4 regions of the Streptomyces sp. P9-A4 genome follow, and region 1 is predicted to be linked to each of the others. Evidence: riboswitches for the same ligand, from Rfam matches in the RefSeq annotation. Region 1 holds a riboswitch; each other region holds the start of a gene.
The links. Region 1 has a riboswitch for cyclic di-AMP ahead of V4Y03_RS00295 (LysM peptidoglycan-binding domain-containing protein). Riboswitches for the same ligand answer to the same signal wherever they lie in the genome.
Positions count from the first base shown of each region.

Region 1 (7,635 bases):
CCTCGACCGGTTCAAGGGCGACGACGTCGTGGTGCTCGGTCTTCCGCGCGGGGGAGTGCCGGTGGCCGCGGAGGTCGCCGACGCCCTCGGCGCACCGCTGGACATCTGTCTCGTACGCAAGCTGGGCGTGCCCCGGCAGCCGGAGCTGGCGATGGGCGCGCTCGGCGAGGGCGGCGTACGGGTGCTCAACGAACGGGTGCTGCGGGAGGCCGGGGTCGACGAGCGCGAACTCGCCGCCGTGGAGGAGCGCGAGCAGCTCGAACTGGAGCAGCGCGGTCGCCGCTACCGGGGGAGCAGACCGGCCGTGCCCCTGGAGGGGCGCACGGTCCTGATCGTCGACGACGGGCTCGCCACCGGCGCCACCGCCCTCGCGGCCTGCCGGGTGGTACGGGCCAGGGGCGCCGCCCGGATCGTGCTCGCTGTCCCGGTCGCACCGCACGGCTGGACGGCCCGTCTCGGCGGCGAGGCCGACGAGACGGTGAGCGTCCGTACGCCGGAACCGTTCTACGCTATCGGCCAGTTCTATCAGGACTTCTCCCAGACCCCCGACGCCGAGGTGGTCGCCTGTCTCGACCGGATCCGCGCCGCGCACGACCCGGTCGTCCAGGACGCGGACGTCCGCGTCCCGCTCCCCGGGGTCACCCTCGCCGGGCGGCTCGCGGTGCCCGAAGGCGCCACCGGCATCGTCCTGTTCGCCCACGGCAGCGGCAGCGGCCGGCACAGTCCACGCAACCGTGCCGTCGCCGCCGCGCTCAACCGGGCGGGCCTCGGCACGCTCCTGTTCGACCTGCTGACCGAGGCCGAGGCGGTCGACCGGGCCCATGTCTTCGACACCCCGCTGCTCGCCGGCCGGCTCGCCGGAGCCACGGAATGGCTGGCCGGGGAGCCGGTCAGCGACGGCCTGCCGCTCGGGTACTTCGGGGCCAGTACGGGAGCGGCCGCCGCGCTGTGGGCGGCGGGCGATCCGTCCTCGCAGGTGGCCGCGGTCGTCTCGCGTGGCGGCCGGCCGGACCTCGCGGCCGACCACCTGGCGCGGGTCCGCGCGCCGACGCTGCTCGTGGTCGGAGGCAGGGACGCGCTGGTCCTCGACCTCAACCGGCGGGCGCGGTCGCTGCTGCGCTGCGAGAGCAGGCTCGAGGTCGTGGAGGGCGCCACCCATCTGTTCGAGGAGCCGGGCGCCCTGGAGGAGGTGGCGGAGCTCGCCACCTCCTGGTTCACCGGGCACTTCCGGGATCAGTAGGCGCCGTTGACGTTGTCGATGGAGCCGTAGCGGTCGGCCGCGTAGTTGCAGGCGGCGGTGATGTTGGCGACCGGGTCGAACAGGTCCAGGGCCGTACCGGGCACGTGGTAGGCCTGGAAGGTCGGCTCGATGACCTGGAGCAGACCCTTGGAGGGCGTGCCGGCCGACGCGTTGGAGTCCCAGAGGTTGATGGCCTGGGGGTTGCCCGAGGACTCGCGCATCACATTGCGGAGGATGCCGTCGTACGAGCCGGGGATGCCGTGCTGGGCCATGATGTCCAGCGACTCCCGGATCCAGCCGTCGAGGTTGTCGGCGTACCGGGTGGCCGCGGCAGGGGCGGCCTGGACGGCGGCCGGAGCGGCGACGGGCAGGGCCTGGGTGGCGGAGGCGCCCGTGCCGGTGGCGACGGCGGCGGTGACGGGGGCGGGGGCGGCCCGGCGCTCGGAGCGACTCGCCCGCTCGGTGGTCGCGGAGGACTTCTTCGCCTGCGCGGGGGCGGCCTTCGCGGAATCCCGACGAATCGTCAGTTCAAGTCCCGGATGAATAAGTGACGGATTGTCACCCACAGTCGCCCTGTTGGCCCGGTAAAGGTCCTTCCAGCCGCCCTGAATTCCCTTCTTCTTGGCGATCAGGGAAAGCGAGTCGCCACCGACGACGGTGTAGGTGCGTGCGGTGGCGGGGGCTGCCGGAGCCTTGGCCGGTGCCGCGAGGGCGGCCGGAGCGGCGGGGGCGGCGACGGCGCGCACGGCGATTTCCGGTGCTGCCGAGACGGGCGCGGCACTGGCTCCCGCGGGGGCGATCAGGGGCAGGGCGATGGCGGCCCCACCCGTCCCGACCAGCGCCCATCCACGGGAGACGGGGTTGCGGCGGGTGCGGCGGTGTTTGGCGACTGCAGGCATGACGGTGTCCTCTCCGGCGCCTGCGGGGTGAGCTGTCGGGTTCGGACGGGAGATGTCCGGCCGCGCGCACGCGGCTGCACCCCGAGCCGTCCCGGAATCCGGGTCGGCGTATTCGTGGGTCCCCCGCTCCTGCCGTCGGGTGAAAAGGGAGGTATTTCGAGCGGTGGCAGGATTCGGCGATCCGCTCGAATGGAGGTGACCGTAGGCCAGTAATGCGATGGAGAACAAGAGGGCCGGAGCGATGGCCTCCGTGAAGGATCACGGAATTCACGTAATTCAAGATCGACGGGAACTCGTCGCCGTGGAACTCCCTTGTCCGGCACGGCCTCGGCGGGCGACGGCCGGAGGGGCGTGTCCGGAAAAGTGAGTCGCGTCACCAGGTGTTCAATGTCCGAATATGTGAGGTAATTCGGTTAATGGGGAATCGTGCCGTAAAGACCTACTGGAGGTGCGTACAGGGCGGGGTAAAAGTCGCAAACCAGACATTCTTCCTGAAAGATGGGAGCGACCCCGACCGAGGAGCCGCCCGGATGTCGCCCTCCACCCCCCTGCTCAGCCCGGACACCCTCGACCGCGAGGCCGTCGCGCTCTACGAGAGCGCGACCTGGCAGCGGATCGTCACGGACTGGACCCCCGCGCCCACGGCCGCCCCCGCCCCCGCGCCCACGGCCGTACCGGCGCCGGACGTGGAGCGATGGAGACGGCTGCTCACCGTCCCGGTGGACCGCCTCGTCGCCGACGCGCTCGACGCGCTCCCCCCGCCCCTGCCCGTCGAGCGCCGCCTCCCCGGCCGGCTCGGGGCGGTCCTGCCCGACCGGCTGCACTCCTGGCGCCGCATCGGACAGCCCGAGCTGCGCCCCTCCGTCCACCTCGGCTACGCGCGCCTGGTGCTGACGGAGTGGGGCTGGCAGAACGCCCCCTACAAGCTGCGCGACGCCCGGGGAGCCCGGTGCGTCTGCGGCGCCCTGCTGGCCGCCCACCGCCTCGGCTACGGCGGTGCGACGACGATGAACGAGGCCGCCGCCTGGATCATGACCGAGCTGCGCTCGCGCGGCTGGCACGAGCTGATCGGGCCGTGGAACCGGGCCCCCGGCCGTACGGCGGCCGACGCGGTGGCCCTGCTCGATGCCACGATCCACCGCGCCGCGCTCGCGGGCCGCTGACGCGGCCCCGGACTCACCCGCTGATGCTCGGCGCCCCGGTCTCGATGTGGCCGGTGTACCGGCGCGACCAGGTCCCGTCGATGTCGGCGAGGACCGTGAAGTCGTACCAGCCGTTGGTGTACGCCACCGCGTTGAAGAAGTCCTCGCGGGTGGAGTTCGCCGGGACGGTGTACGTCCACGGGCCGTCCGTACGGTAGGCGTTCGAGCGGACGGTGAAGGTCACCGGCCCGGCCGAGGTGTTGCTCAGCTTGAAGTAGAGGGCCGTCCTGCCCGTGCCCGGTTCGGTCGCGAACCGGGCCGCCACCTCGATGGCCTTGCCCGCCTTGGACGCGTCGCCGATGAAGCGGCGCAGGAAGCGGTTGGGGCCCATCATCGAGATGTCGTACTTGCCGGAACCCGACCCGAGGCCGATGTTGAAGTAGTCGGACGCGGTGGCGCCGGCGTCGACCGTGTACTGCCAGGCGGCCGTGTCGCGGTACTGGTGGGGGTGGATCGAGAAGTGCGCCGCCCGCTTGGCCTCGGTGCCCTGGTTGGTCATCGAGAACCAGGCCAGGATCTTTCCGGCGGCGCCGAACTCGAAGCGGTCGAGGTTGCCGTTCACCTGGTAGGGCAGGGCGCGGGCCGGCCGGGTGCCGGACTCCTGCGCGGGCAGGGCGTTGTTCTGCGGGGCCGGGTTGGGCAGCGGGCCGCAGGTGGACTGGCCGATGACCTTCGCCGTGGCCGGAAGGCCGGCCGGCACCCCGTACACCGGGTGGGCGAAGTCGAACACGCCGGTCAGATCGCCCGTCACCTTCCGCCGCCAGGCGCTGATGTTGGGGCAGGTGGCGGGGGTGCCGAGGGCCGCCGTCCAGCTCTCCATGAAGCGGAGCACGGAGGTGTGGTCGAAGACCTCGGAGCTCACCCAGCCACCCCGGGTCCACGGGGACATGACAATCATGGGGACGCGGAAGCCGAGGCCGATCGGGACGCCGTCGAGGTACTCGTCCGGCGTGCCGGGCGGAGCGACCGGCGGCGGCACATGGTCGAAGAAGCCGTCGTTCTCGTCGTAGTTGAGGAAGAGCGCGGTCGAGTCGAAGACCTCGGCGTCGGCCGCGAGCGCGCGGTAGACCAGGTCGACGAAGTGCGCGCCGTCCCCGGGCGGGGCGTACGGGTGCTCCGAGAACGCCTCGCTCGCCACCACCCACGACACCTGCGGCAGCGTCCCCGCGACGACATCGGCGCGGATCGCCGCCGCGATGTCGTCCGGGGTCGATCCGGTCACCTTGGGGACCGAGCCCATGCCGCGGTCGTAGAGCGGGTCGCCGGGGCGCGCGTCGGTGAACTTCTTGAAATACGCGAGACCGTTGTCGCCGTAGTTGTCCTGCGCGTTCTGGTAGAGCTTCCAGCTCACCCCGGCCCGCTGGAGCGCCTCGGCGTACGTCTCCCAGGTGAGGCCCGACTCGTCGCCGCCGTCCTTGCTGGAGCCGTCGACCTTCCCGCTCCACAGGAAGGTGCGGTTGGGGCCGGTGGCGCTCAGCGTGGAGCAGAAGTACGCGTCGCAGATCGTGTAGTTGTCCGCGAGGGCGTGGTGGAAGGGGATGTCCGTACGGCCGAGGTGGCCGAGCGAGCGGGTGTTGCCCACACCGGTGACCCAATTGTCCATGCGCCCCTTGTTCCAGGCGGCGTGCTGCGAGTTCCAGCTGTGCGGCAGGTCGCCGTTGCACTGGGCGAGGGTCTCGCCGTCGACGCCGCCGGCGGGCGGGGTGTCGCTGAGCTTCCAGGGGTACTGGCGGCCGCCCCAGTTGGGCTGGTTGAACATGCCCCAGCCGCCGGGCAGGTTGCCCGCGGCGCGGTCGGCGAAGCCGCGCACGCCGCGCAGGGTGCCGAAGTAGTGGTCGAAGCTGCGGTTCTCCTGCATGAGGATCACCACGTGCTTGACGTCGGTGAGGGTGCCGGTGGCCGTCGTCGCGGCGGCGGAGGCCCGTACGGGCGGCAGGGCCGCCCCCGCCACGAGCCCCGCGCCGATCCCGACGAACCCTCTGCGGCTGATGGGAAGCATGCCCCGCCCCTCCTGTCACGCTGTGCCCCTGCGGCACGTCGGGGACATCATGAGGGAGGGCGGCTTAAAGGTATACGCCCGCGAGGTAATTACTGGATTAACACACCAGGACCAAGTAGCACCGGGACGGGAATTGGTCCGAATTCATACCAATGGCATCGGGTGCGTCAGACGGTGAGGACCTCCACGCCGGCCTCGGTCAGCTGTGCGGCCGCTTCCGGGCTGATGCCGGTGTCGGTGACGAGCAGGTCGATCCGGTCCAGACCGCAGATGCGGGCGAACGCCCGGCGGCCCAGCTTGGAGGAGTCGGTCACCACGACGACCCGGCTCGCGCGCTCCGCGAAGAGCCGGCTGATGCTCGCCTCGTCCTCCTGATGGGCCATCACGCCCAGGTGCGGGTCGACCCCGTCGACCCCCAGGACCACCACATCGAGGACGACCTCGTTCAGCACGCCGACCGTCAGCGGCCCCACCAGCTCGTACGTCTGGGGGCGGGCCACCCCGCCGGTTGTCACGATCTTGATCTGCGGGCGCACCGCCAGCTCGCCCGCGATGTTGAGCGCGTTGGTGACCACGGTCAGGGCGGGCCCGGCGGGCGCGGTGCTCCCCGGGCCCTCCGGGCGACCGCTCGCGAACCGCAGCGCGAGCGCGCGGGCCACCTCGGTCGTGGTCGTCCCGCCGTTGAGGCCGACGACCTCGCCCGGCGCGACCAGGTCGGCCGCCGCCTCCGCGATCCGGCGCTTCTGCGGGGCGTGCCGGGTCGACTTGTACCGCAGGGGCAGCTCGTACGAGACGCCGTGCGCGACCGCGCCGCCCCGGGTCCGTACCAGCAGCTGCTGCTCGGCCAGCTCGTCGAGGTCCCGGCGGATCGTGGCGGCGGAGACATCCAGCGTGGACGCCGCCTCCTCGACCTCCAGCTTCCCCGAGGCTGCGAGGAGTTCAAGGAGCGTGTTCCACCGCTCGTGCTTGGGCATGGGTCCCTCCCTCGGGCTCGTGCGCGCGTCCGATTCTATCCGCCGACGCGTGCGGGATCTGGAAAGAGGATGCATGTTTCTGCTTGAATGAGCCCAGCTTCGAACAACTTCAGTCATTGCATCGCACTCACCTTGCAAGGAGACCGGCCATGAGCACCACCCGTACCGCCGTGGAGATCGCTTCCCAGCCGACGACCTGGCGCCAGGCGGCCCGCACCCTGCCCCAGCACACCGCCGCCCTGCCCCGGCGAGGCGAGCGCGTGGCGGTCATCGGCTGCGGCACCTCCTGGTTCATGGCGCTGGCCTACGCGGAGCTGCGCGAGTCCGGCGGTCACGGCGAGACCGACGCCTTCGCCGCCTCGGAGTTCCCCTACGGCCGCCACTACGACCGGGTCGTGGCCATCACCCGCTCCGGAACCACCAGCGAGGTCCTCGCCGTCCTGTCCCGGCTGCGCGGCACCGTCCCCACGGGCGCCGTCACCGCCGACCCCACCACCCCGGTGATGGACCTCGCCGACGAGGTCGCCGTCCTGGACTTCGCGGACGAGGAGTCGGTGGTCCAGACCCGCTTCGCGACCACGGTGCTCGCCCTGTTCCGCGCGCACCTGGAGTCCGAGGACGCCCTGCCCGAGGGCGTCGCCACCGTGGAGGACGCCGCGCGCGACGCCGAACTGGCTCTCGCCTCCCCGCTCGACGAGAGCATCCGCACGGCGGAGCAGTTCACCTTTCTCGGCACCGGCTGGACCTACGGACTCGCCCTGGAGGCCGGGCTGAAGATGCGCGAGGCGGCCGGCGCCTGGACCGAGGCCTACCCCGCGATGGAGTACCGCCACGGCCCCATCAGCATCACCGGCCCCGGCCGCGTCACCTGGGGCTTCGGCACCCTGCCTGCCGGGCTCGCGGACGACGTGCGCAAGGTCGGCGGCACGCTCTCCGAGAGCGACCTCGACCCGCTCGCGGACCTGATCAGGGCCCAGCGGCTCGCGGTGGCCGTCGCGGAGGCCCAGGGCCTGAACCCGGACACCCCCCGGAACCTGACCCGCTCGGTCGTCCTCACCGACGCCCCCGCCTGACCGTCACCGCCCGCACCCGCTCACACCCCGGAGAAACACCATGCCGTTGACGCCGACCGATGAGATCGTCCGCCGAGCCCGAGCGGCGGGCACCGGCGTGGGGGCGTTCAACGTCCTCCAGCTCGAACACGCCCAGGCCATCGTGGCCGGCGCCGAGACCGCCGACCGACCCGTGGTCCTCCAGATCAGCGAGAACACCGTCCGCTACCACGGAGCCCTCGAACCGGTCGCCCTCGCCTCCCTCGCCC
Region 1 covers NZ_JAZIFY010000001.1:62,045-69,679, reverse strand. The annotation lists gene V4Y03_RS00300 (alpha/beta family hydrolase) at 1-1,240, shown strand, start outside; gene V4Y03_RS00295 (LysM peptidoglycan-binding domain-containing protein) at 1,234-2,139, opposite strand; cyclic di-AMP (ydaO/yuaA leader) riboswitch at 2,149-2,318, opposite strand; gene V4Y03_RS00290 (DUF6197 family protein) at 2,670-3,302, shown strand; gene V4Y03_RS00285 (phosphocholine-specific phospholipase C) at 3,316-5,340, opposite strand; gene V4Y03_RS00280 (DeoR/GlpR family DNA-binding transcription regulator) at 5,508-6,314, opposite strand; gene V4Y03_RS00275 (SIS domain-containing protein) at 6,464-7,387, shown strand; gene V4Y03_RS00270 (class II fructose-bisphosphate aldolase) at 7,428-7,635, shown strand, end outside.

Region 2 (7,635 bases), 2.8 Mb from region 1:
CTCTTCACCTGGGAGTTCGCGAGCGATCCGTACCCCGCGTACGCCTGGCTCCGCGCGCACGCGCCCGTGCACCGCACGACGCTCCCCAGCGGGGTCGAGGCCTGGCTCGTGACCCGGTACGCCGACGCCCGGCAGGCCCTCGCCGACCAGCGGCTGTCCAAGAACCCCGCGCACCACGACGAGTCCCCGCACGCCAAGGGCAAGACCGGCATCCCCGGCGAGCGCAAGGCCGAGCTGATGACCCATCTGCTCAACATCGACCCGCCGGACCACACCCGGCTGCGGCGGCTCGTCTCGAAGGCCTTCACCCCGCGTCGGGTCGCCGAGTTCGCGCCGCGCGTGCAGGAGCTGACCGACCGGCTCATCGACTCCTTCGTGGAGAAGGGGAGCGCGGACCTCATCCACGAGTTCGCCTTCCCGCTCCCCATCTACGCGATCTGCGACCTGCTCGGGGTGCCCGAGGAGGACCAGGACGACTTCCGCGACTGGGCCGGGATGATGATCCGGCACGGTGGCGGGCCGCGCGGCGGGGTCGCCCGGTCGGTCAAGAAGATGCGCGGCTACCTCGCCGAGCTGATCCACCGCAAGCGCGAGGAGCCCGGGGACGACCTCATCTCGGGGCTCATCAAGGCCTCCGACCACGGTGAGCACCTCACCGAGAACGAGGCCGCCGCGATGGCCTTCATCCTGCTCTTCGCCGGCTTCGAAACCACCGTAAATCTGATAGGAAACGGACTTTACGCCCTTCTCCGGCATCCCGAGCAGCGCGAGCGCCTCCAGGCCTCGATCGCCGCCGGCGAGACCGGACTCCTGGAGACCGGCATCGAGGAGCTGCTGCGGTACGACGGGCCCGTGGAGATGGCCACCTGGCGGTATGCCACGCAGAACCTGACCGTCGGCGGCCAGGAGATCCCGGCGGGCGACCCCGTGCTCGTGGTGCTCGCCGCCGCCGACCGGGACCCGGAGCGGTTCGAAGGGCCGGAGGTCCTCGACCTCGCCCGGCGCGACAACCAGCACCTCGGATACGGCCACGGCATCCACTACTGCCTGGGCGCGCCGCTCGCCCGCCTCGAAGGGCAGACCGCGCTGGCCACCCTGCTGACCAGGCTTCCGGACCTGCGACTTGCCGCCGATCCGGGCGAACTGCGGTGGCGCGGCGGGCTCATCATGCGTGGATTGCGCACACTTCCGGTGGAGTTCTCCCCATCCGCGCGTCTCCCGTGAGCCCACGGTGAACTGACGGAGCGTCAAGACTGTGATCTTCGCGTGATCGTGCGGCCATCGACTTGTGATGAGCGTTCGAATGCGGCTACGTTTCGCCGCAGTCTCAGCCGTCACGCGAAAGGCGCTCCTATGCGTTCCGGGAACGGACGACACCGTCGCCCCCGTCAGGCCCCCGCCCTCGTCGTCGCCGCGGGCGTGACCGGATCCGCCATGGCGCTGCCGCTGCTCGCCACCGGATCCGCCTCCGCCGCCGACGCCGCCACCTGGGACCGGGTCGCCGAGTGCGAGTCCGGTGGCCAGTGGAGCGCCAACTTCGGCAACGGCATGTACGGCGGCCTCCAGTTCACCCAGGACAGCTGGGAGCGCCACGGCGGCCTGGCGTACGCGCCCAGCCCCGACCTGGCCAGCCGCGCCCAGCAGATCGCGGTGGCCGAGAAGGCGCTCGCGAAGGGCTCCCTGGAATGGGCCACCTGCGCGCCGATCGCCGGCCTGAAGAACGACGGCACGGCCCCCGGCGTGAACCCGGGCCCGGCCGCGCTGCCGAAGGCCCCCGCGGGACCGGTCGCCGAGTCGAACCGGACCTCGGGTCTGCCGTCCACCGGCACCGCCCAGGCGGCGCGGACGGCGGAGCGGGACGCCCGTACGGCCACGCCCGCGGCTCCCGGCGCCCCGACCGCCCCTGCGGCCCCCACCGCGCCGACGACGCCCCCGGCGGCCACGACGCCGGGCACGCCCACCGCTCCGGGCACTCCGACCACTCCCACCACGCCCGATACATCCGTTACGCCGGACACGTCCGCCACGCCCGGCGCGCCGGGCGATGGCGTGTCGTCGGCCACTCCCGGGACCGGGAAGCACCGGGGCGGGGCCGCTCCGGAGAGCGGTACGAAGTCGGGCACTTCGCCCGAATCGGGCCGACACGCCTCGACCGGCGTCGAGCTCGCGGGGGACACCGCGGCGGCGCCCACGCCTGACGCCATGAAGAATTCGGGCGCAACGGACACTTCCGGCACTTCGGGCGCGTACACCGTGCGGCCGGGTGACAGCCTGTCCGACATCGCGCGGCAGAACGAACTCCCCGGAGGGTGGACGGCGCTCTATGACGCCAACCGCCGGACCGTCGGCATCGATCCGGACCTCATCCTCCCTGGTCAGAGCCTCGACCTGACGAACGGTCCGCTCGCGAAGGCGGAGTGATTCGGGGTCAAATGTCCGGTTCTGGGCAAGTGAGACATGGGTCTCTTCGCCCCAACTGGCGTGTCTCGTCCGAGAAATCCGCTCCCGTTACCTCTCACCTGCACAAACGCCCCCAACCGGAAGGCAAGCAGGGGCGATATTTCCGCAATACGCCTCTTTGAACTTCCGGTGGGTCTGTGTCTACGGTCGTCACCGCTCGCCACCGCGGGCCCCGTCGACCGAAACGCCGAATCCTGCCGTCGGCCGATGGGAACAGTCGTCGCGTCAGCGCCGAAGGCAGGAGTGGGGGACCCAAGGTAAGTGCCGGTCCCGGCCGTTGAGAAAGACGGCCGACGACGGGCTTGGGGTGAAGCCGCGTGCAAGGACACGCGGCCGGGCAACTTTCCGGCCCGAACCCGACAGCTCACCTCACAGGCGTCGGTGAGGAGTATTTCCATGCTGTTTTCCGGTAAGGGCAAACACCGTCGTCCCTCCAAGGCCACCCAGGTCGCCACGCTCGTCGGCGTCACCGGTGTCGCCGTCGCCGCCCCGCTGATGACCGCGGGCACCGCCTCGGCCGCCACGGTCTCCGAGTGGGACCGCGTCGCCCAGTGCGAGTCCGGCGGCAACTGGTCCATCAACACGGGCAACGGCTACTACGGCGGCCTCCAGTTCTCGGCCTCCACCTGGGCCGCGTACGGCGGCACCGCCTACGCCTCGACCGCCAACCAGGCGTCGAAGTCCCAGCAGATCGCCATCGGCGAGAAGGTCCTCGCGGGCCAGGGCAAGGGTGCCTGGCCGAGCTGTGGCGTGGGCCTCTCCGGTGCCTCCTACGACGGCGGCGCCGCCGAGAGCACCCCGAAGACCGCCACCCAGCAGCCGCGCCAGCAGCCGAAGCAGGAGCGGAAGGCCGAGCAGCCGACCACCCGCAGCGAGCAGCGCCAGGCCCCGAAGAAGGCCGCGCAGCAGCAGGCCGCGCCGAAGGCCGCCAAGCAGACCGTCACCACCCCGGCCGGCAAGACGGTCAAGAAGGGCGACGGCGAGTACAAGGTCGCGGCCGGCGACACCCTCAGCAAGATCGCCCAGGCGCACGGCGTCAAGGGCGGCTGGGCCAAGCTCTTCGAGCTGAACAAGGACGTCGTCGAGAACGCCGACCTTATCTACCCGGGCCAGCAGCTCCACCTGAAGTAAGGCCCGGCGGTCCCGGTGAGTCCGGCGGCTCACATGGACCTCACGACCCTCCCGCGGTGACCACCCCGGCCCGACGCGCCCTCCCCCCGTGCGCGTCGGGCCGGGGTTCCCCCGTTCCGGGGGCGCTTTTTGTGGTTACTGTCCAGTAGATCCGGGGTCCTTCGTCCCGAGATACATGCCCTTGGGTCCTTTTTCGTCCCAGGGGGCGGGCGCCCGGCTGGCCGGAGGCTCCGAGCCGGTTAGGCTCTTGTCGCAAGGCCGGTCGACCCTGCGCCGGCCATGCGTCACATCCAGCGTCACATCCCAAAAAGGAGATGCTCGTGCCGTCCATCGACGTCGTCGTAGCCCGGGAAATCCTGGACTCCCGAGGCAACCCCACGGTCGAGGTCGAGGTCGGCCTCGACGACGGCAGCACCGGTCGTGCTGCTGTTCCGTCCGGCGCCTCCACCGGTGCGTTCGAGGCCATCGAGCTTCGCGACGGTGACCCGAACCGCTACATGGGCAAGGGTGTCGAGAAGGCCGTCCTCGCCGTCATCGAGCAGATCGGCCCGGAGCTCGTCGGCTACGACGCCACCGAGCAGCGCCTGATCGACCAGGCCATGTTCGACCTGGACGCCACCGAGAACAAGGGCTCGCTCGGCGCCAACGCCATCCTCGGCGTCTCCCTCGCCGTCGCGCACGCCGCGTCCGAGGCCTCGGACCTCCCGCTCTTCCGCTACCTCGGCGGCCCGAACGCGCACCTGCTGCCCGTTCCGATGATGAACATCCTGAACGGTGGGTCGCACGCCGACTCCAACGTCGACATCCAGGAGTTCATGATCGCCCCGATCGGCGCGGAGTCCTTCTCCGAGGCCCTCCGCTGGGGCGCCGAGATCTACCACACGCTCAAGGGTGTGCTGAAGCGCAAGGGCCTCTCCACCGGCCTCGGCGACGAGGGCGGCTTCGCCCCGAACCTCGAGTCGAACCGCGCCGCCCTCGACCTCATCGTCGAGGCCATCAAGGAGGCCGGCTACACCCCGGGCTCCGACGTCGCGCTCGCGCTCGACGTCGCCGCGTCCGAGTTCTACAAGGACGGCAAGTACGAGTTCGAGGGCAAGTCCCGCTCGGCCGCCGAGATGACCGAGTACTACGAGGAGCTCGTCTCCGCGTACCCGATGGTCTCCATCGAGGACCCGCTGTTCGAGGACGACTGGGCGGGCTGGAAGGTCCTCACCGACAAGCTGGGCGCCAAGGTCCAGATCGTCGGCGACGACCTCTTCGTCACCAACCCGGAGCGTCTGGCCCGCGGCATCGAGGAGGGCACCGCGAACGCCCTCCTGGTCAAGGTCAACCAGATCGGCTCGCTGACCGAGACGCTGGACGCCGTCGAGCTGGCCCAGCGCAACGGCTTCAAGTGCATGATGTCCCACCGCTCCGGCGAGACCGAGGACGTCACCATCGCCGACCTCGCCGTCGCGGTGAACTGCGGCCAGATCAAGACCGGCGCCCCGGCCCGCTCGGACCGCGTCGCCAAGTACAACCAGCTGCTGCGCATCGAGGAGATCCTCGACGACGCCGCGGTCTACGCCGGCCGCAGCGCCTTCCCGCGCTTCAAGGGCTGACCTGCCCCGACGCTGTAGATACGTCCGTCCCCGCACTCGGTCCCGTACCGTGTGCGGGGACGTCCGCGTGAACAGGGGAGGCGACACGACATGGCCGCGAAGGACCGGGACCGGTTCTCGACCGCGACCCGGATCAGACTGCTCGGCGAGCAGACCGCCGCCCGTGTCTACCGCTCCCAGACCCGCCGTCAGGCCCGCCGCTCCCGGCTCACCGGCCGCGCGGCCTTCCTCGCACTGGTCGTCTGCTCCCTCGTCGTGGCGCTCGCCTACCCCATGCGGAGCTACGTCTCCCAGCAGGGCGAGATCGCCGACCAGGAGCGCAAGGCCGCCGAGGCCGCCCGGCGGGTCGAGGAACTCAGGGACGAGAAGGCCCGCCTCCAGGACCCGGCCTACGTCCGCCGCCTCGCCCGCGAGCACCTGCACTACCTGATGCCCGGCGAGACCGGTTTCACCGTGAACGACCCCGGCGCGGAGCAACGGCCCCGCACCGACCAGGGCGCGGCGGACCGCCCCTGGTACGACAACCTCTGGGACGGCGTCGACCACGCCGACCGTCCCTGACCCCTCCTCCGCGACACAGCAAGGCAGACATGGACACGCCCCCTCCGCAGACCGAACGCACCGAGCCCACCGAGAAGGACATCGCCGCCTTCGAGCTCCAGCTCGGCCGGCCGCCCCGCGGCCTGCGCGCCATCGCGCACCGCTGCCCGTGCGGCAACCCGGACGTCGTCGAGACCGCGCCCCGGCTCCCCGACGGCACGCCCTTCCCGACCACGTACTACCTGACCTGCCCCCGGGCGGCCTCGGCCATCGGGACGCTGGAGGCCAACGGGGTCATGAAGGAGATGCAGGCCCGGCTCGCCACCGACCCGGAGCTGGCCGCCGCCTACCGGGCCGCGCACGAGGACTACATCGCCCGCCGTGACGCCATCGAGGTCCTGGAGGGCTTCCCGAGCGCCGGCGGCATGCCGGACCGGGTCAAGTGCCTGCACGTCCTCGTCGGCCACTCGCTGGCGGCGGGCCCCGGCGTGAACCCGTTCGGCGACGAGGCCCTCGCGATGCTGCCGGAGTGGTGGGCGAAGGGCGCCTGCGTCACCCCCTGCGCCGACAAGGAAGAAGGAGAGAAGTGACCCGGGTCGCCGGAATCGACTGCGGTACGAACTCCATCCGCCTCCTCGTGGCCGACGTCCACCCGGAGACGGGTGAGCTGATCGAGCTGGACCGGCGGATGACGATCGTCCGGCTCGGGCAGGACGTCGACCGGACCGGCCGGCTGGCCCCCGAGGCACTGGAGCGGACCTTCGCGGCCTGCCGCGCGTACGCCGAGGTCATCAAGGAGCTGGGGGCGGAGCGGATCCGCTTCGTCGCCACCTCCGCCTCCCGCGACGCCGAGAACCGCGCGGACTTCGTGAACGGGGTCGTGGAGATCCTCGGCGTCGAGCCCGAGGTCATCACCGGCGACCAGGAGGCCGCGTTCTCCTTCACCGGCGCCACCGGCGAACTCCACGGCACCGAGACCTACCTCGTCGTGGACATCGGCGGCGGCTCCACCGAGTTCGTCACCGGCAACAAGCACGTCGAGGCCGCCCGCTCCGTCGACATCGGCTGCGTCCGGCTCACCGAGCGGCACGTCCGGCACGACCCGCCGACCGCCGAGGAGGCCGACGCGATCCGCGCCGACGTCCGGGCCGCGCTCGACCTGGCCGCCGAGACCGTGCCGATCGACACCGCGGAAACCCTCGTCGGCCTCGCCGGCTCGGTCACCACGGTCGCCGCCATCGCCCTGGGCCTCCCGGAGTACGACTCCGAGAAGGTCCACCACTCCCGGATCTCCGCCGAGCGGATCGCCGAGGTCACCGACCGGCTGCTCACCTCCACCCACGCCGAACGGGCCGCGATCCCGGTCATCCACCCCGGCCGGGTCGACGTGATCATCGCCGGCGCACTGGTCCTGAGGGAGATCGTCGAACGCGTGGGAGCCCGTGAGGTCGTCGTCAGCGAGCACGACATCCTCGATGGGATCGCCCTATCCGTGGCATAGCGGGCGGCTATCGAGCCTCCCGGGCGACACTCCGTCGGGGAAGTTCGTGAAGTTCTTCACAAGGAAAAGGGCCCTGATGGCGTCCGAGGGGGGTCTTTAGGCCCTTCGAGGGGTGCGCCGGGGCCCTTTCGCAGGCGCGGAGGCCGAATCGCTCGATGTTTCCATCGTGTGAACGGGTGCCCCGGTTCAGCGTTGACGGAGGCTCTCCTGGCCAGTTCACAAGGGGTGAACAACGTTCGCCCCTGCACTCCGGTTCCTTTGCAGCACCATGACATGGATCACGTGGGCGGCGGAGTGTAGCAGAGGTACCCGGAGACCTTGTGAAGGGGCGCACGAGCACCCCCCTGGGGCGGGGTGGATACTCGATGGCATGAGCACCACGGAGCGTCCCAGGATCCTCGT
Region 2 covers NZ_JAZIFY010000001.1:2,885,570-2,893,204, reverse strand. The annotation lists gene V4Y03_RS12945 (cytochrome P450 family protein) at 1-1,224, shown strand, start outside; gene V4Y03_RS12940 (transglycosylase family protein) at 1,354-2,421, shown strand; cyclic di-AMP (ydaO/yuaA leader) riboswitch at 2,680-2,853, shown strand; gene V4Y03_RS12935 (transglycosylase family protein) at 2,857-3,591, shown strand; gene eno (phosphopyruvate hydratase) at 3,906-5,192, shown strand; gene V4Y03_RS12925 (FtsB family cell division protein) at 5,283-5,753, shown strand; gene V4Y03_RS12920 (DUF501 domain-containing protein) at 5,783-6,322, shown strand; gene V4Y03_RS12915 (Ppx/GppA phosphatase family protein) at 6,319-7,233, shown strand; gene V4Y03_RS12910 (NAD(P)/FAD-dependent oxidoreductase) at 7,604-7,635, shown strand, end outside.
Region 2: linked by a shared signal. The riboswitch ahead of V4Y03_RS12935 (transglycosylase family protein) and the one ahead of V4Y03_RS00295 (LysM peptidoglycan-binding domain-containing protein) in region 1 are both predicted to bind cyclic di-AMP.

Region 3 (7,635 bases), 5.7 Mb from region 1:
GCGGAACCGGGTCGTCGGGCCAGCCGTGGGTCACGGCGGTCGGCTGCACCATCAGCGGGTCGGGGCGGCGGTGGCCGCGATGGCTTCGGAGAGGGCCTGGGCGAAGGCGAGGGTCTGCCGGACGGTGTCGGGACCGTCCCCGGCGTCGCTCACGCGCAGGCTGAGGTCGTCGGCGGTGGCATTGCCGGTGTAGCCGTGGTCGGCGTCGCAGTTGGGGTCGCCGCAGGCGGCGGGCTCCAGGTCGATCCGGGAGACGGCGCCCCAGCCGATGGTGAGGACGACCTCGCGGGGCAGGGTGCCCGGCGTGTACGACTCCGGATTGGCGACCACCCGGCTGACGACGACCGACGAGATCCGGTCGAGCTTCACGGACTCGGTGGAGGTCGTCGCGTACGGCGTCGGGGAGCTGGTGTCGGCGGACTGCTCGTCGGTGTGACTGACGATGAAGCGGTGCGGCGTCAGGACGAGGACGGTGACGTGCCGCCGGACCTCGTTCGCGTCGAAGGTGGTCTCCTGGTGCACCACGTACGACGCGACGGCCTCACCGCCGACAGCGGCCTCCACCGCCTCGGCCACGAGGGCCGGGTAGTAGCCGCTGCGCTCGATCGCCGCGCGCAGCCCCTGGGTCGTCGTACCGCTCTTTGCCATGGACTCCATCCTAATCCGTATGCAAGGACGGCTTGGCCGATTGCGAAGGGCACCGGGCGGTTCGGGAGCGCGGGGGCTGTGACATCTGACTCCATCGGGGCGGAACGGCACCGCCCGCAGGGCTCGTCACACCACTCGAACCGGTGGGCGGGCGCCCCGGTCGGCCTGTTCGGCAGCCATGGCCGACGCCGGTGCGCCTCGTCGCCGTGCCCCACGGACATCACCCGTCCGCGGCCCGTCAGTAGTTCGGCAGGCTGCGGGGCCCGAGGTCGGTGCGGGGTGACGGTGGGGCCAGGCGGACGGTGGCGCCGAGGACGGAGAGTCCGCGGGGAGCCACGACCACCGGTTCGAGGGAGACGGCGATCACCTCGGGGTGGTCGTCGACGAGCCGGGAGACCCTGAGGAGGATCTCCTCCAGAGCCGGGGTGTCGACCGGGGCGGAGCCGCGCCAGCCGAAGAGCAGCGGTGCGGTGCGCAGGGAACGGACCAGTTCGGCGGCGTCCCGGTCCGTGGCCGGAACCAGTCGGTGGGCGACGTCACCGAGCAGTTCCGACGCCGCGCCCGAGAGACCGAAGGAGAGGACCGCGCCGACGGCCGGGTCGATCGCCGAGCGCACGACCGTGTCGACGCCCCGGGGCACCATCGCCTGGACGACCGGCTGGAGCTCCTCCGGCTTGCCGAGGACCTCGGTCAGCTCCGCGTACGCCGTGCGGAGCTGTTGCTCCGTCGCCAGGTCCAGCCGTACGCCGCCGAGGTCGGGGCGGTGGCGGAGGTGCGGGGCGGTCGTCTTGAGGGCCACCGGGTAGCCGAGCCGGCCGGCCGCGGCGACCGCCGCGTCGGGGGTCGGCGCGGGCAGCGTCGGCAGGACGGCGATCCCGTACCGCGCGAGCAGTTCCCCGGCCTGTTCGGTGCCGAGGGTCACCCCCCGGACGTCGGCCTCCGCGCCGCCGAGCACCCGCTCGATGAGGGCGGCGGCCCCGGCCTCGTCGATGTCCTCGTACTCGGGCACCCGCCCCGGCTCGGCCGCCTGCCGCCGCCACTGCCCGTATCGCACGGCCTCGGCCAACGCCCGCACGGCCCGCTCGGCGGCGGGGTAGGCGGGGATGGTGGCGGGCGGGGCGGGGTGCGGGACGGCATCGCTCGGTGGCTCGGCCGCGGCCGGGCCGGGGCCGGTGGGGGTACGGCCGGGGCCGGAAGGTGCATGGTCCGGGCCGGAGCGCGCCTGGCCGGGGCCCGACCCCGCCTGGTCCGGGCCGGTGGAGGCCCTGTCCGGGCCCGACCCCGACCCCGCCCGCACCGGCGTCGTCGGCGTCGGCGACGGCGACGGCGACGCGGAGCGCAGCCCCGTCACCGCTCCCACAGCCCGTCCCGGCTGCACCGGCCGCGTGCTCGTCGCGACCGCCAGGGCCTCCGCGAGGCCGCCCATCTCGACGTGGACGACGACGACCGGCTTCGTCGGAGCCGGGGCGGAGGCGACCGCCTCCCTGAGCGCGGCGGCGAGGACCTCCCCGTCGCCGAACTCGGTGGCGCCGTTCTCCCCGACCCACGGGATCGCGTTCACGACGACCGCGTCCGAGGTCTCGTCAGCCAGCGCCGCCGCGAGCGCGTCCCGGAAGTCCGCGGGCTCCGCCGCCGTCGTCAGGTCGAGCGGCCGCAGCGGGCGCAGCCCTTCGGTGAGGCAGGCGTCGTACGTGAGGAGGCCGAGGGACTCGGAGTTGCCGAGGATCGCGACCCGGGGCCCGGCGGGCAGCGGCTGGGCGGCGAGGAGCAGCCCGGCGTCGACCAGCTCCGTGACGGTGTCGACGCGGATGACCCCCGCCTGACGGAGCAGCGCGGAGACCGTGGCGTGCGGGATACGGGTGACCGGGACGCGGTGGCCGGGCGGGGCGCTGCCGCTGTGCCGGGCGCCCTTGACGACGACGACCGGCTTGACGGCGGCGGTACGGCGGGCGAGGCGGGTGAACTTCCGCGGGTTGCCGATGGACTCCAGGTAGAGGAGGACGACATCGGTCCCTGGATCGTCGTACCAGTGCTGGAGGAAGTCGTTGCCGGAGACGTCCGCGCGGTTGCCGGCCGAGATGAAGGAGGAGAGGCCCGCACCCCGCCGGTGGAGCCCGGCGAGGAGGGCGATGCCGATCGCGCCGGACTGGGTGAAGAGCCCGATCCGCCCGGTGGCCGGCATCTGCGGGGCGAGGGAGGCGTTGAGGCGGATGTCGGTGGCGGTGTTGATGATCCCGAAGGCGTTGGGTCCGATGATCCGCATGCCGTACGAGCGTGCCTGGCGTACGAGCTCACGCTGACGCTCGCGTCCGGCCGCCCCGCTCTCGGCGTATCCGGCGGAGAGGACGACGAGACCGCGCACCCCGTGCTCGCCGCAGTCCGCGACGGCCTCCGGCACCCGTTCGGCCGGGACGGCGACGATCGCGAGGTCGACGGGTTCCCCGATGGCGCCGACGGAGGGGTACGCGGGGACGCCGTCGAACTCCGCGGCACCGGCTGCGCTCCCGCCGCCCTCCCCCAGCGCCGCGTTGACCGCGTACACGCGTCCGGTGAATCCCGCGCCGAGGAGGTTGCGGAGTACGGTCCGGCCGACGCCGCCCGGGGCGCGCCCGGCGCCGACGACGGCCACGGACCGGGGGGTGAGGAGCCGTTGTACGGAGCGCGCCTCGGCCCGCTGTTCCCGGGCGCGCTGCACGGCGAGGGAGCGGTCGGTGGGTTCGAGGTCGAGGTGGAGCCGAACGGACCCGTCCTCGAAGCTGCGCTTCTGGGTGTAGCCCGCGTCCGTGAAGACCTTGATCATCTTGGTGTTGGCGGGGAGCACCTCGGCGGCGAAGCGGCGGATGTCCCGCTCGCGCGCGACGGCCGCGATGTGTTCGAGCAGGGCGGAGGCGACTCCGCGCCCCTGGTGGGCGTCCTGGACGAGGAAGGCGACCTCGGCCTCGTCGGCCGGGGCGGAGGCGGGCAGTCCCCGGTCGTTGATGCGGTCGTAGCGCACGGTGGCGATGAACTCGCCGCCGACGGTCGCCGCGAGGCCCACCCGGTCCACGAAGTCATGGTGGGTGAAGCGGTGGACGTCCTTGGCGGAGAGCCGCGGATAGGGGGCGAAGAAGCGGTAGTACTTCGACTCGTCCGAGACCTGCTCGTAGAAGCTGACGAGCCGCTCGGCGTCGTCGGCCGTGATGGGCCTGATGCGCGCGGTGCCTCCGTCGCGCAGCACCACGTCCGCTTCCCAGTGGTCGGGGTAGCTGTGGTCCGGCTGGTCCGCCGCTTCCGACTGCTCCGACGTGCTCTGCATGGGGTCAGCCTAAGGCCGGGACACGGCCACGGCACCGGCCACCGCACCGGTCGCGGCACCGGCCCAGGCACCGGTCACGACACGGTCGCGACACGGCGGCGACATCGGTCGCGCGGCAGGGGTGCGCCGTGCAAGGTAGGAGCACGCCGGGCGCGGCACGGGAGGGCCAAAAGGCGGTCCGATCCGGGTCCAAAGGTCGGCGTGAGCACGGAGCATCCCGTGAGAGACTGGTCTAGACAACCGCTTAAGACTTGAAGGGCAACACCATGGCTGAGCGCCGCGTCAACGTCGGCTGGGCCGAGGGCCTGCACGCCCGCCCCGCGTCCATCTTCGTCCGTGCCGCCACGGCTTCCGGCGTTCCGGTGACGATCGCCAAGTCCGACGGCACGCCCGTGAACGCCGCCTCCATGCTCGCGGTGCTCGGTCTGGGCGCGCAGGGCGGCGAGGAGATCGTCCTCGCTTCGGAGGCCGACGGCGCCGAGGTCGCGCTGGACCGCCTGGCGAAGCTGGTCGCGGAGGGCCTGGACGAGCTCCCCGAGACCGTCTGATCCGGGTCCACCCGACCCACCCGTACGACGAAGGGCCGTGCCCGCCGGAATCCCGGCGGGCACGGCCCTTCGCTTTCCGCCTGGCTTTCACTCGCCCTCTTTCGCCCTCCCGTGCCGCCCGGTTCCCCGGCAGCACAAAAGGACGGACGACAGCAAGAGGCATTACGGGCACCCCGAAATACCCCGCCGAATTCCCATTCCTTGTATACGGCGCCCTCGTTAATTCCGGGCGCTCGCCGTGTTGACGACATGTTGCGAAACCCTCACACGACCCCGGTCCGGCCTCTTGAGCCGGTGCAGCGCCCGCGAGCGTTCCGCGTGCAGCGCCGTCAGCGCCCTCGCCCGCTCGGCGTCACCGCGCGCCACGGCGTCCACGATCGCGCCGTGCTCGGCCCAGGCCTCCACCAGTCGTTCGGGCTGCTCGACCGCGTACATCCAGGCGATCTTGTGCCGTAGCTGGGTCAGCAGCGCCGTCAGGGCGGGGCTCCCGGAGGCCTGCGCGAGCGTCTCGTGGAACCAGCCGCCGAGTGAGCGCAGATCCTCGCCCTGGCCGCGCCTGGCCCGCTCCTGACCTAGCCTGACCAGGCCGCGGAGGACCTTGAGATGCGCCTCCGTACGTCGCTGGGCCGCCCGCGCCGCCCCCAGCGGTTCGAGCAGCGCCCGCATGTCGAGCAGATCGGCCGCCTCCTGCTCGGTGGGCTCGGCGACCTGGGCCCCCGCGTGACGGCGGGTGACGACGAAGCCCTCCGACTCCAGGGTGCGCAGCGCCTCACGGACCGGGACGCGGGACACCCCGTACCGACGGGCGAGCAGGTCCTCGGTCAGCCGGCTCCCCCGCTCGAAGACGCCGGAGACGATGTCGTCCCGGATCGCCGTGCATACCGAGTGCGCGGGAATGCGCATGTCCGACCTCCGCCTTGGTCGCGCGAGACAATTCGATCGGCGCCTTTCCGCGCCCGGTCTCCGACTCTATTGCAGCCCGCCGGTATTTCCGATGGCCGCACGGAATGTGAAGGGTTCTTGACCGACGAAAAGCCCCGGCTCAGCACGAGCCGGGGCTTTTGCGATGCGCGCCGTCGGTGTCAGACGTTGACGCCGCGGGCGCGCAGGTAGGACAGCGGGTTGATGTCCGAGCCGTAGTCGGGGCTCGTGCGCGCCTCGAAGTGGAGGTGCGGGCCGGTCGAGTTGCCGGTCGAGCCGGACACGCCTATGTGCTGGCCGGGCTCGACGCTCTGGCCGACGTGGACGTCGATGGAGGACAGGTGGCCATACTGGGTGTACGTGCCGTCGTGCATCCGGATGACGATGTTGTTGCCGTACGCGCCGCCCCAGCCGGCCTCGACGACGGTGCCGGAGCCGACGGAGACGACGTTGCTGCCGTAAGCGGCGTGGAAGTCGATGCCGGAGTGGCTGCCGGAGGACCAGAGCGAGCCGCCGGTCTTGTAGCCGGTGGACACGTACGAGCCGTCGACGGGGAGCTGGAAGGAGGCCAGACGGCGGCGCTCGGCCTCGCGGGCGGCGCGCTCCTTGGCCTGGCGGATCTCCTTGGCGCGGGCCTCGGCCTTGCGCTTCGCCTCCGCCTGGGCCTTCGCCTTGGCGGCGGCCTCGAAGGCCTCCCGGTCCTGGGCGTCGGCCTGGGCGTTGAGCCGGTCCGCGAGGGAGTCCTCGGTGATGACCCGGGTGAGGCCGGTGTCCTCGACGGAGCGGTTGTCCGTGTCGGCGGCGAGCGCCGGGGAGGCGAGGGTTCCGATGACGCCGGTGGTGGCGAGCGTCGCGACGCCGGCGATACCCGCCGTGCGGCGCGCCGTCCGGCTCGGAGCACGATGCTTCCCGGTGGCACGGGTGAACGCCATGGAGGGGCTGGTCCTTTCCTTCCTTCTCGCCTACCGGGTTAGCTGACGGGTTCGGAGCAGGAAGGTCTCCTACGAGCCCCTCCGTACGAGACGAAGGCGCCCGATTCACCCCAGGGACTACGTGTGGGTCCCCGGCTCCCCAGGCTCGCGCCTGACGGGGACTCGGCGATGACTGTCCGATGCCGCGGATGCGGCGCGTGCAACTGACGAACAGCCGCACCGACGCTATGCGGATCGCCTGTCGATCACCAACCAGACACGCTTTTTGTAAGACATGCCACAGGCCATACGATGAGACTTACCGTCAATACGGACAAAGCGGAGAACCCCGACGAACCATCCCGTCGGGGTTCTCCGTTGCCGGTTCGGCGACCGGAATCAGCCGGTCACGACCGTCACTTCACCGATGCCGAGCGCGCGCACCGGCTCCGCGATCTGGGCCGCGTCGCCCACCAGGACGGTGACGAGCCGGTCCACCGGGAAGGCGCTGACCACGGCCGCGGTCGCCTCGACCGTGCCGGTCTCGGCCAGGCGCGCGTACAACTGCGCCTGGTAGTCGTCCGGGAGGTGCTGCTCGACCTGGTCGGCGAGCGTCCCGGCGACCGAGGCGGCCGTCTCGTACTTGAGCGGCGCGACGCCCACCAGGTTCTGCACGGCCGTCTCGCGCTCCGCGTCCGTGAGCCCCTCGGCGGCCAGGGTGCGCAGCACCTTCCACAGGTCGTCGAGAGCCGGGCCGGTGTTGGGAGTGTCGATGGAACCGCTGATGGCGAGCATCGCGGCGCCGTTCCCCTCGGCGTCGGAGCGGAGCACCTGCCCGAAGGCCCGCACGCCGTAGGTGTAGCCCTTCTCCTCGCGCAGGACCCGGTCGAGTCGCGAGGTGAGGGTGCCACCGAGGCAGTACGAGCCCAGCACCTGGGCCGGCCAGACGCGGGCGTGCCGGTCGGCGCCGATGCGGCCGATCAGCAACTGGGTCTGGACGGCGCCCGGACGGTCCACGATGACGACCCGTCCGGTGTCGTCCGCGGTGATCGGCGGCATCGGGAGCGGCTCGGCCGGCTCGCCGGTCCAGGCGCCCAGGGTCTCCGCGAGGACCTTGTCCAGGTCGACGCCGGTCAGGTCGCCGACGACCACGGCGGTGGCCGTCGCGGGCCGGACGTGCGCCTCGAAGAAGGCGCGGACGGCGGCGGCGTCGATCGCCTCGACGGTCTCCTCCGTGCCCTGGCGCGGCCGGGACATCCGGGACTCGGCCGGGAACAGCTCCTTGGAGAGCTGCTTCGCGGCGCGACGGGCC
Region 3 covers NZ_JAZIFY010000001.1:5,763,348-5,770,982, reverse strand. The annotation lists gene V4Y03_RS26030 (alkaline phosphatase family protein) at 1-52, opposite strand, end outside; gene V4Y03_RS26025 (DUF5998 family protein) at 52-648, opposite strand; gene V4Y03_RS26020 (GNAT family N-acetyltransferase) at 887-3,943, opposite strand; gene V4Y03_RS26015 (HPr family phosphocarrier protein) at 4,210-4,491, shown strand; gene V4Y03_RS26010 (GntR family transcriptional regulator) at 4,711-5,394, opposite strand; gene V4Y03_RS26005 (M23 family metallopeptidase) at 5,574-6,344, opposite strand; cyclic di-AMP (ydaO/yuaA leader) riboswitch at 6,357-6,522, opposite strand; gene V4Y03_RS26000 (M16 family metallopeptidase) at 6,723-7,635, opposite strand, start outside.
Region 3: linked by a shared signal. The riboswitch ahead of V4Y03_RS26005 (M23 family metallopeptidase) and the one ahead of V4Y03_RS00295 (LysM peptidoglycan-binding domain-containing protein) in region 1 are both predicted to bind cyclic di-AMP.

Region 4 (7,635 bases), 6.4 Mb from region 1:
CCGTCGCGGGTGGAGGGCACCGGCCGCTGGTACGCGCGGTTCCTCGCCGCCGCGGCTGAGCTCGCCGGGACCGTCGCCGGTTCGGGCGCCGTCCTCGTCGACGACCCCGCCGAGCTGGCGGCCCTGTTCGACAAGCGGCTGAGCCACGGCCTGCTGAGCGCCGCCGGAGTCCCGGTGCCCGAGTCCCCGACGTCCGGGCCGTCCGCCCCCGCCGTGCGCGGCTGGGCCGATGTGAAGGCGCTGACCGCCGGGACCGGGATGCGCAGGGTGTTCGTGAAGCTCGCGCACGGATCCTCCGCCTCGGGCGTGCTGGCCGTCGAGACGAACGGCGCGGGGCGGATCCAGGCCACCACCTCGGTGGAGCGCGGGCCCGGCGGGCGGCTCTTCAACTCCCTGCGGGTACGGCGCTACACCAGCGAGAGCGAGGTCGCCGCGATCGTGGACGCCCTCGCCCCCGACGGTCTGCACGTCGAGCGCTGGCTGCCCAAGGCCACCCAGGACGGCCGGGCCGCCGACCTGCGGGTGGTCGTCGTCGACGGGCGGGCCACCCATGCGGTGCTCCGCACCAGCCGCTCCCCCATGACCAACCTGCATCTGGGCGGCGCCCGGGGCGATCTCGACGCGGCCCGCGCCGCGATCGGCGCGGCCGGCGGGCGGTGGACGGACGCGCTCGGGGTGTGCGAGCGGGCCGCGGCCGTCTTCCCCGGCACCCGGTGCGTGGGCGTGGACCTGCTGCCCTCCACGGGCTGGCGCCGCTTCGCCGTGGGCGAGGTGAACGCCTTCGGGGATCTGCTCCCGGGCCTCACGGGCCTGCCCGGCAGCGGGGCGGAGGGCCTCGACACGTACGAGGCCCAGGTCGCGGCGCAGTTCCCGGCCGACCGCGGGTGGCACACCACAAGAACCACTGCCAACACCACCGGCACCAGCACCAGCACCAGCACCAGCACCAGCACCACAGGAACGAGCACCGCGTGAACCAGCCCGACATGAACGCGATCGTCGGAAGCCACGATCTCCTCCTGGTCACCCTCGACACGCTCCGGTACGACGTGGCGGTGGAGCTGGCGGCCGAGGGCCGCATCCCGCACCTGGCCCGCCATCTCCCCGGCGGGGCCTGGGAGCGGCGGCACGCTCCCGGCAGCTTCACCTACGCCTCCCACCAGGCGATATTCGCCGGCTTCCTGCCGACGCCGGCCACCCCGGGCCCGCACCCGCGTCTGTTCGCCGCCCGTTTCGCGGGCAGCGAGTCGACCGCCGACGGCACCTACGTCCACGACACCCCGGACTTCGTCTCCGCCCTCGTGGGCGAGGGCTACCGGACCGTGTGCGTCGGCGGCGTCGGGTTCTTCAACAAGCAGCCGCCGCTCGGCTCCGTGCTCCCGGACCTCTTCCAGGAGAGCCACTGGGAGCCCTCCTTCGGCGTGGCCTCCCCCACCTCCTTCGAGTCGCAGGTGACGCGCGCCGAGGAGGTCGTCGCCGGGCTCCCCCACGAGCAACGGCTGTTCCTCTTCGTCAACGTGTCCGCGCTGCACCAGCCCAACTGGTTCCACCTGCCGGGCGCGACCCGCGAGGCCGGCGACTCCCGGGCCACCCACGCGGCGGCCCTCGTCTACATCGACCGGCACATCGGGCGGCTCTTCGCCGCGATGAGCAGCCGCCGCCCGTGCTTCGCGATCGTCTGCTCCGACCACGGCACGGCCTACGGGGAGGACGGCCACACCGGCCATCGCCTCGGCCACGAGGTCGTCTGGACCGTCCCGTACGCGCAGTTCGAGCTGGCGGGCCCGGAGCCGGAGGCCGTGGCATGAGCGACCGAGCCACCCCGCGCCCGTACCGGAGCTATGTCTACGCGTACCCGCACAAGACGGCGTACCGGCCGCTGCCCGCCCCGGGGCCGTCCCTGGCCGCGCTCTGGCGGGGCGAGCCGAAGGACGCGCTCTCCCTCTACGCGCACATACCGTTCTGCGAGGTCCGCTGCGGTTTCTGCAACCTCTTCACCCGCATCGGCGCCCCGGACGAGCTGACGACCCGCTACCTCGACGCACTCGACCGTCAGGCCACCGCCGTGCGCGAGGCCCTCGGGGACACCGAACCGGTGCGGTTCGCGACGGCCGCGTTCGGCGGCGGCACGCCCACCTTCCTCACCGCCGCCGAGCTGGAGCGGCTCTGCGACATCGCCGAGAAGCGGATGGGGGCGGATCTGCGGGCGGTGCCGCTCTCCGTGGAGACCTCGCCGTCGACGGCGACCGCCGACCGCCTCGCGGTCCTCGCCGAGCGGGGAGCGACCCGGCTCAGCATCGGCGTGCAGAGCTTCGTGGAGGCCGAGGCACGGGCGGCCGTCCGGCCGCAGCGGCGCGCCGACGTCGAGGCGGCGCTCGGCCGCATCCGGGAGACCGGCGTCCCCGTGCTGAACATCGACCTGATCTACGGGATCGACGGCCAGACGGAGCGGTCATGGCGGCTCTCGCTGGACGCGGCCCTCGCCTGGCGGCCCGAGGAGCTGTACCTCTATCCGCTGTACGTACGCCCGCTCACCGGCCTCGGCCGGATCCAGGACCCCGCGGCGGCCGACCAGGCCTGGGACGAGCAGCGGCTCCGCCTCTACCGGTACGGCAGGGACCATCTCCTCGCGCACGGCTACGAGCAGGTGTCGATGCGGATGTTCCGCCGCGCGGACGCCGGTCCCTCCGGCCCGGACGACTACGCCTGCCAGACGGACGGCATGATCGGCCTGGGCTGCGGGGCCCGCTCGTACACCTCCGCCCTGCACTACTCCTTCGACTACGCCGTCGACATGCGGAGGATCCGCACGATCATCGACACCTACACGGAGACGGAGGACTTCGCACGCGCCCGGCACGGCTACGGAACGACCGGGGCCGAGGCCCGGCGCCGTCACCTCCTCCAGTCGCTGCTCCAGGCGGAGGGGATGCCCGTCGACGGGTACGAGGCGCGATTCGGTTCTTCTCCCTTCACCGACTTCGGCCCGGACCTCGCCCGGTTCGAGGGCTACGGCTGGCTGGACACGGCGGCCCCGGCGGGGCTGCTGCGCCTGTCCCCCGAGGGCCTCGCGCACTCCGACGGGCTGGGCCCCGAGCTCTTCTCCCCCGCCGTACGGGCCGCGATGGCCGCGTACGAGGCGAAGTAGGCGGCGACCGTGGACCTGACACCGCTCCTGTCACCCGGCCCGGCCACGGGCATGGACCTGACGCTGCTCTACCGCGGCCCGCTCTCCTCCTGCGACTTCGACTGCCCCTACTGCCCCTTCGCCAAGCGCCGCGACAGCCGGGAGCAGCTGCGCGCGGACCGGGCCGCGCTCGACCGGTTCGCCGGCTGGGCCGCCGGCCGGACCGGCGACCGGCTGCGGATCCTCTTCACCCCGTGGGGCGAGGGCCTCGTCCGCTCCTGGTACCGGCGGGCGCTGGTCGAACTGTCCCGGCTTCCGCACGTCGAGCGGGTGGCGATCCAGACCAATCTGAGCTGCCGGACCGACTGGCTGGCGGAGGCGGACCCGGAGAGCGTGGCGCTCTGGTGCACGTACCACCCGGGGCAGACGCCGTACGAGCGCTTCCTCGGCAAGTGCGGTGAGCTGGCCGACCGGGGCATCCGGTTCAGCGTCGGCGTGGTGGGCCTTCCCGAACACGCGGAGCACGCCCGCAGGCTGCGGGCGGCGCTGCCGGCGCACGTCTACCTCTGGGTGAACGCGGCGGAGGGGCACACGTACACCGACGCGGAGGCGGCGGAGTGGACGCGGATCGACCCGCTGTTCCCGTACAGCCGTCATCCGCACCGCTCGGCCGGGCTGCCCTGCCGGACCGGGGAGTCGGTGATCTCGGTGGACGGCGAGGGGACGGTTCGGCGCTGCCACTTCGTCAAGGCCGAGCTGGGGAACCTGTACGACGGTTCGTACCGGGCCGCCCTGCGCCCCCGCGCCTGTCCGCTCGCCGTCTGCGACTGTCACATCGGCTACGTCCATCTGGAGACGCTGCCGCTGTACGACGTGTTCGCCGGCGGGGTCCTGGAGCGGATCCCCGCCGGCGTAAGCCCGGCGGCCGTGGCCCCGACTACAGGGGCATGAGGTTCGGGCGCTTGGGCTCGACGTGGTCGCCGGAGCTCTCGCCGCGCAGGCGGCGCCCGATCCACGGCACGAGGTACTCCTTCGCCCAGTGGATGTCGTCGCGGCGCACTTCGAGCGTGCCGCGCGGGGGAACCGGCGGCCACGCCTGGTCCGGGTCGGCGGGGACCGGCATGTCGAGGACCTGGGCGGCGCGCAGCGCGACCCGGGTGTGGCCGTCGGGCGAGAGATGCAGCCGGTCGTCGTCCCAGGCGCGCCGGTCCTGGACGGACTTCAGCGACCACAGGTCGAGGACGGGGCACCCGTAGCGGTCGGCGATGGCCCGGACGTGCCCGTTGTAGGTGGCGATCTTGCCGCGCAGGTGCTTGAGGAGGATCACGTCGCGGGTGTCGAAGCCGGTGGTCACCATGACGGTGCCGACGGCGGAGGTCAGTTCGGCGACGGCGCGCTCGAAGCGCTCGGCGACGTCGTCGGGGTCCGTGCCGGGGCGGATGATGTCGTTTCCGCCGGCGCAGAAGGTGACCAGATCGGGGGCGAGTTCCTTCGCCCTGGGGACCTGTTCCGCCACGATCTGATCGAGGAGGCGCCCACGTACGGCCAGGTTGGCGTAGCGGAAGGCGTCGTGCTCCGGCAGCTGGTCGGCGAGCAGCACCGCGAAGCGGTCCGCCCAGCCGACGTAGGTCCCGTCGGGTCCGGGGTCTCCGACGCCCTCGGTGAAGCTGTCACCGATCGCCGCGTACGACCCGAATGCGTTCTTGTCTGTTGATCTCGAATCGTCTGCCACGGGAGCACATCCTTCCCTTTCGGATGTGACCTACGCGACCGTAAGGAGGGGTTGACTCAGGGTGACATATGCCACCGATAAAGAATTCGCCAAGCCGGAATACACCGACGGCCCGGCACACACGTGCCGGGCCGCCGGAGATTCCGTGGGCGTCAGACGGAGACGCCGTGCTGGCGGAGGTAGGCCAGCGGGTCCACGTCGGAGCCGTAGCTCGGCGAGGTGCGGATCTCGAAGTGCAGGTGGGGCCCGGTGGAGTTGCCGGTGGAGCCGGAGAGGCCGATCTGCTGGCCGCCGCTGACGGACTGGCCGGCTGAGACGGAGAGGGAGGAGAGGTGGGCGTACTGCGAGTAGTTGCCGTCGGCGTGCTGGATGACGACCTCGTTGCCGTACGCGCCGCTCCAGCCGGCCGAGACGACCGTGCCGGCGCCGACGGCGCGGACGGTGGTGCCGGAGGAGGCGATGAAGTCGACACCGGTGTGATAGCCGGAGGACCACATGGAGCCGGAGGCGTGGTACGGGGTGGAGAAGCCGCCGCCGCTGACGGGCGTGACCCAGCCGGACGCGGAGGCCGAGGAGCCGGAGGACCGCGAGGTGGTGGCGGAGTCCGAGGTGACGGCGGCCGGGGCTGCCGCGCGCTCGGAGCCGCGGGAGGCGCGCGTGGTGTCGCCGGAGCTCTTCGCGGAGTCCTTGCGCTCGGCCTTCGGGGCGGCCTTGGCGGTGCTCTTCGGGGCGGCGGCCGGGGCCGTGCTCTTGGCGCCGAGGGTGAGCTTCATGCCGGGCATGATGAGCGAGGGGTTCTCGCCGACGACCTGTCGGTTGTCCTCGTACAGCTTCTGCCAGCCGCCGGTGAGGTGGTGCTCGGCGGCGATCTTCGAGAGGTAGTCGCCGCGGACGACGGCGTACGTCTTCGGCGCGGCCTTCGCGGCGGTGGGCGCGGCCGGGGCGGCGGCGGCCTTCACCTGGGCGGCGGCGGGGGCGGCGGCCGGGGCGGCCTGCTCGGCGGCGTGGGCGCCGGTGGCTCCGAGAAGCGGGAGGGCGACGACGGCGCCTCCGGTGCCGGCGGCGGCGATGCCACGGGCCAGGCGGTTGGGCATGGTGCGGCGGTGCTTACCCTTTGCGGGCATGGCGAATTCCTCTCCGGCGCCTGCGAGGTGAGCTGTCGGGTTCGGACTGGAGATGTCCGGCCGCGTTCTCACGCGGCTTCACCCCGAGCCGTCCTTCTTGGAGGGATCGGCGACTTACCTGGGTCCCCCGCTCCTGCCTTGTACGGGTGAGTGCGGATTCCGGTCGGTGGCAGGATTCGGCGGTCCGTCCGGATTGAGCGCGACGCTAGACGAGTGGGGTCGGCGTGAACAAGCCGGGGTTTTCAATTGCTCCGGGATTCCGCGATATCCGGCCGGAATTCCGGTCACCCTCCGTTGATGACGGTCCCTCGATCTCCTTTTCCCGGGGGGCATTTGGAAAAGACGATCAGGCACGGTCCGTCACGGTTATGACGCTGCTCACGCAGCGATCCCCATCTCCCCTGCAACCCGGGCGGGTTATGGCGAACTCCTCAATACGGACAGATCGCCCATTCCAGAGCGAGGGGGTGTGCTCCCCCGCCGGCACCCGAGATGATTGCCCCAGGAATCGATCGAGAGAACAGGAGCAGCCGTGACGCAGCAGCTGCCGCAGGTCCCGCCCGCCGACGCGAACGAGCCCGAGCTGGCCGAGGTCCGCAACTTCCGGGACGTGGGGGGTCTGCCGACGACGGACGGGCGCGCGGTGCGCCCCGGCCGCCTGTTCCGCAGCGGCCACCTCGCCCACGCGACCGAGGAGGACGCGGCCTTCCTCGCCTCGCTGGGGCTGCACACGGTCTTCGACTTCCGGAACCTGGCCGACCGTAAGCTCGAGGGGCCCGACGTCGAGCTGCCCGGCACGCGGAACGTGAACATACCGCTCAACGACCCGGCCGACGGCAAGGAGTTCTGGAAGCTCGTCCAGGACGGGGACCTCGTCCAGCTGCGGGAGATCCTCGGCGACGGCAAGGCCGCCGGCCGGATGTCCGACTCGTACCGGAAGATGGTGGTCGAGCGGACCGCCGAGCACAGCCGTGTCCTGCACGCGCTCGCGGAGGACAGCGTCCCCGTCCTGATGCACTGCGCGGCCGGCAAGGACCGCGCCGGGCTCTCGATCGCGATCACCCTGCTCGCCCTCGGGGTCGAGCGGGATGCCATCGAGGCCGACTACGTGAAGTCGAACGACCCGCACCGCCGCTACAAGGTGCGTCGCAGCTCCACCGCCTCCGACGCCATGTCGCCCGAGGTGATGGAGCTGCTGAGCCCGCTGTTCGACGCGCGGGTGGAGTATCTGCGGGGCGCCTTCGAGACCATCGAAGGGACCTGGGGCTCGGTGGACGCCTACCTCGCCGAGGGCCTGAAGCTGGCCCCGGAGACCCGCGAGCGGCTGCGGGAGCGCCTGCTCACGGAGGCCTGAGCCCCGGCGGTCCGGGCCCGGTGACACTCCCGGGCCCGCGTCGCCTCTCAGGCACCCGGGACCGGCTACTGGTTCTGCCCGCCCAGCATGAAGAGCAGGTAGAGGAAGCCGGCGAAGAGGTGTCCGGCGATCAGATACGCGAAGAGACGGAGGACGAGCCCTTTGGGAAACTTGCCTTCCCCGCGCTCTTCGCCGGTGACAGGTCGTGACTTCTCGGACATCTCGGTCCTTTTCTGACGAAGGGGCGTGCCTCTCGGGAGGCGCGCGGGATCAGCGCCGATGCGGGGTCCCGTCACCG
Region 4 covers NZ_JAZIFY010000001.1:6,481,525-6,489,159, reverse strand. The annotation lists gene V4Y03_RS29170 (STM4014 family protein) at 1-975, shown strand, start outside; gene V4Y03_RS29165 (STM4013/SEN3800 family hydrolase) at 987-1,808, shown strand; gene V4Y03_RS29160 (STM4012 family radical SAM protein) at 1,805-3,148, shown strand; gene V4Y03_RS29155 (STM4011 family radical SAM protein) at 3,200-4,078, shown strand; gene V4Y03_RS29150 (SGNH/GDSL hydrolase family protein) at 4,065-4,859, opposite strand; gene V4Y03_RS29145 (M23 family metallopeptidase) at 5,012-5,983, opposite strand; cyclic di-AMP (ydaO/yuaA leader) riboswitch at 5,986-6,142, opposite strand; gene V4Y03_RS29140 (tyrosine-protein phosphatase) at 6,516-7,337, shown strand; gene V4Y03_RS29135 (DUF6126 family protein) at 7,403-7,558, opposite strand; gene V4Y03_RS29130 (helix-turn-helix domain-containing protein) at 7,608-7,635, opposite strand, start outside.
Region 4: linked by a shared signal. The riboswitch ahead of V4Y03_RS29145 (M23 family metallopeptidase) and the one ahead of V4Y03_RS00295 (LysM peptidoglycan-binding domain-containing protein) in region 1 are both predicted to bind cyclic di-AMP.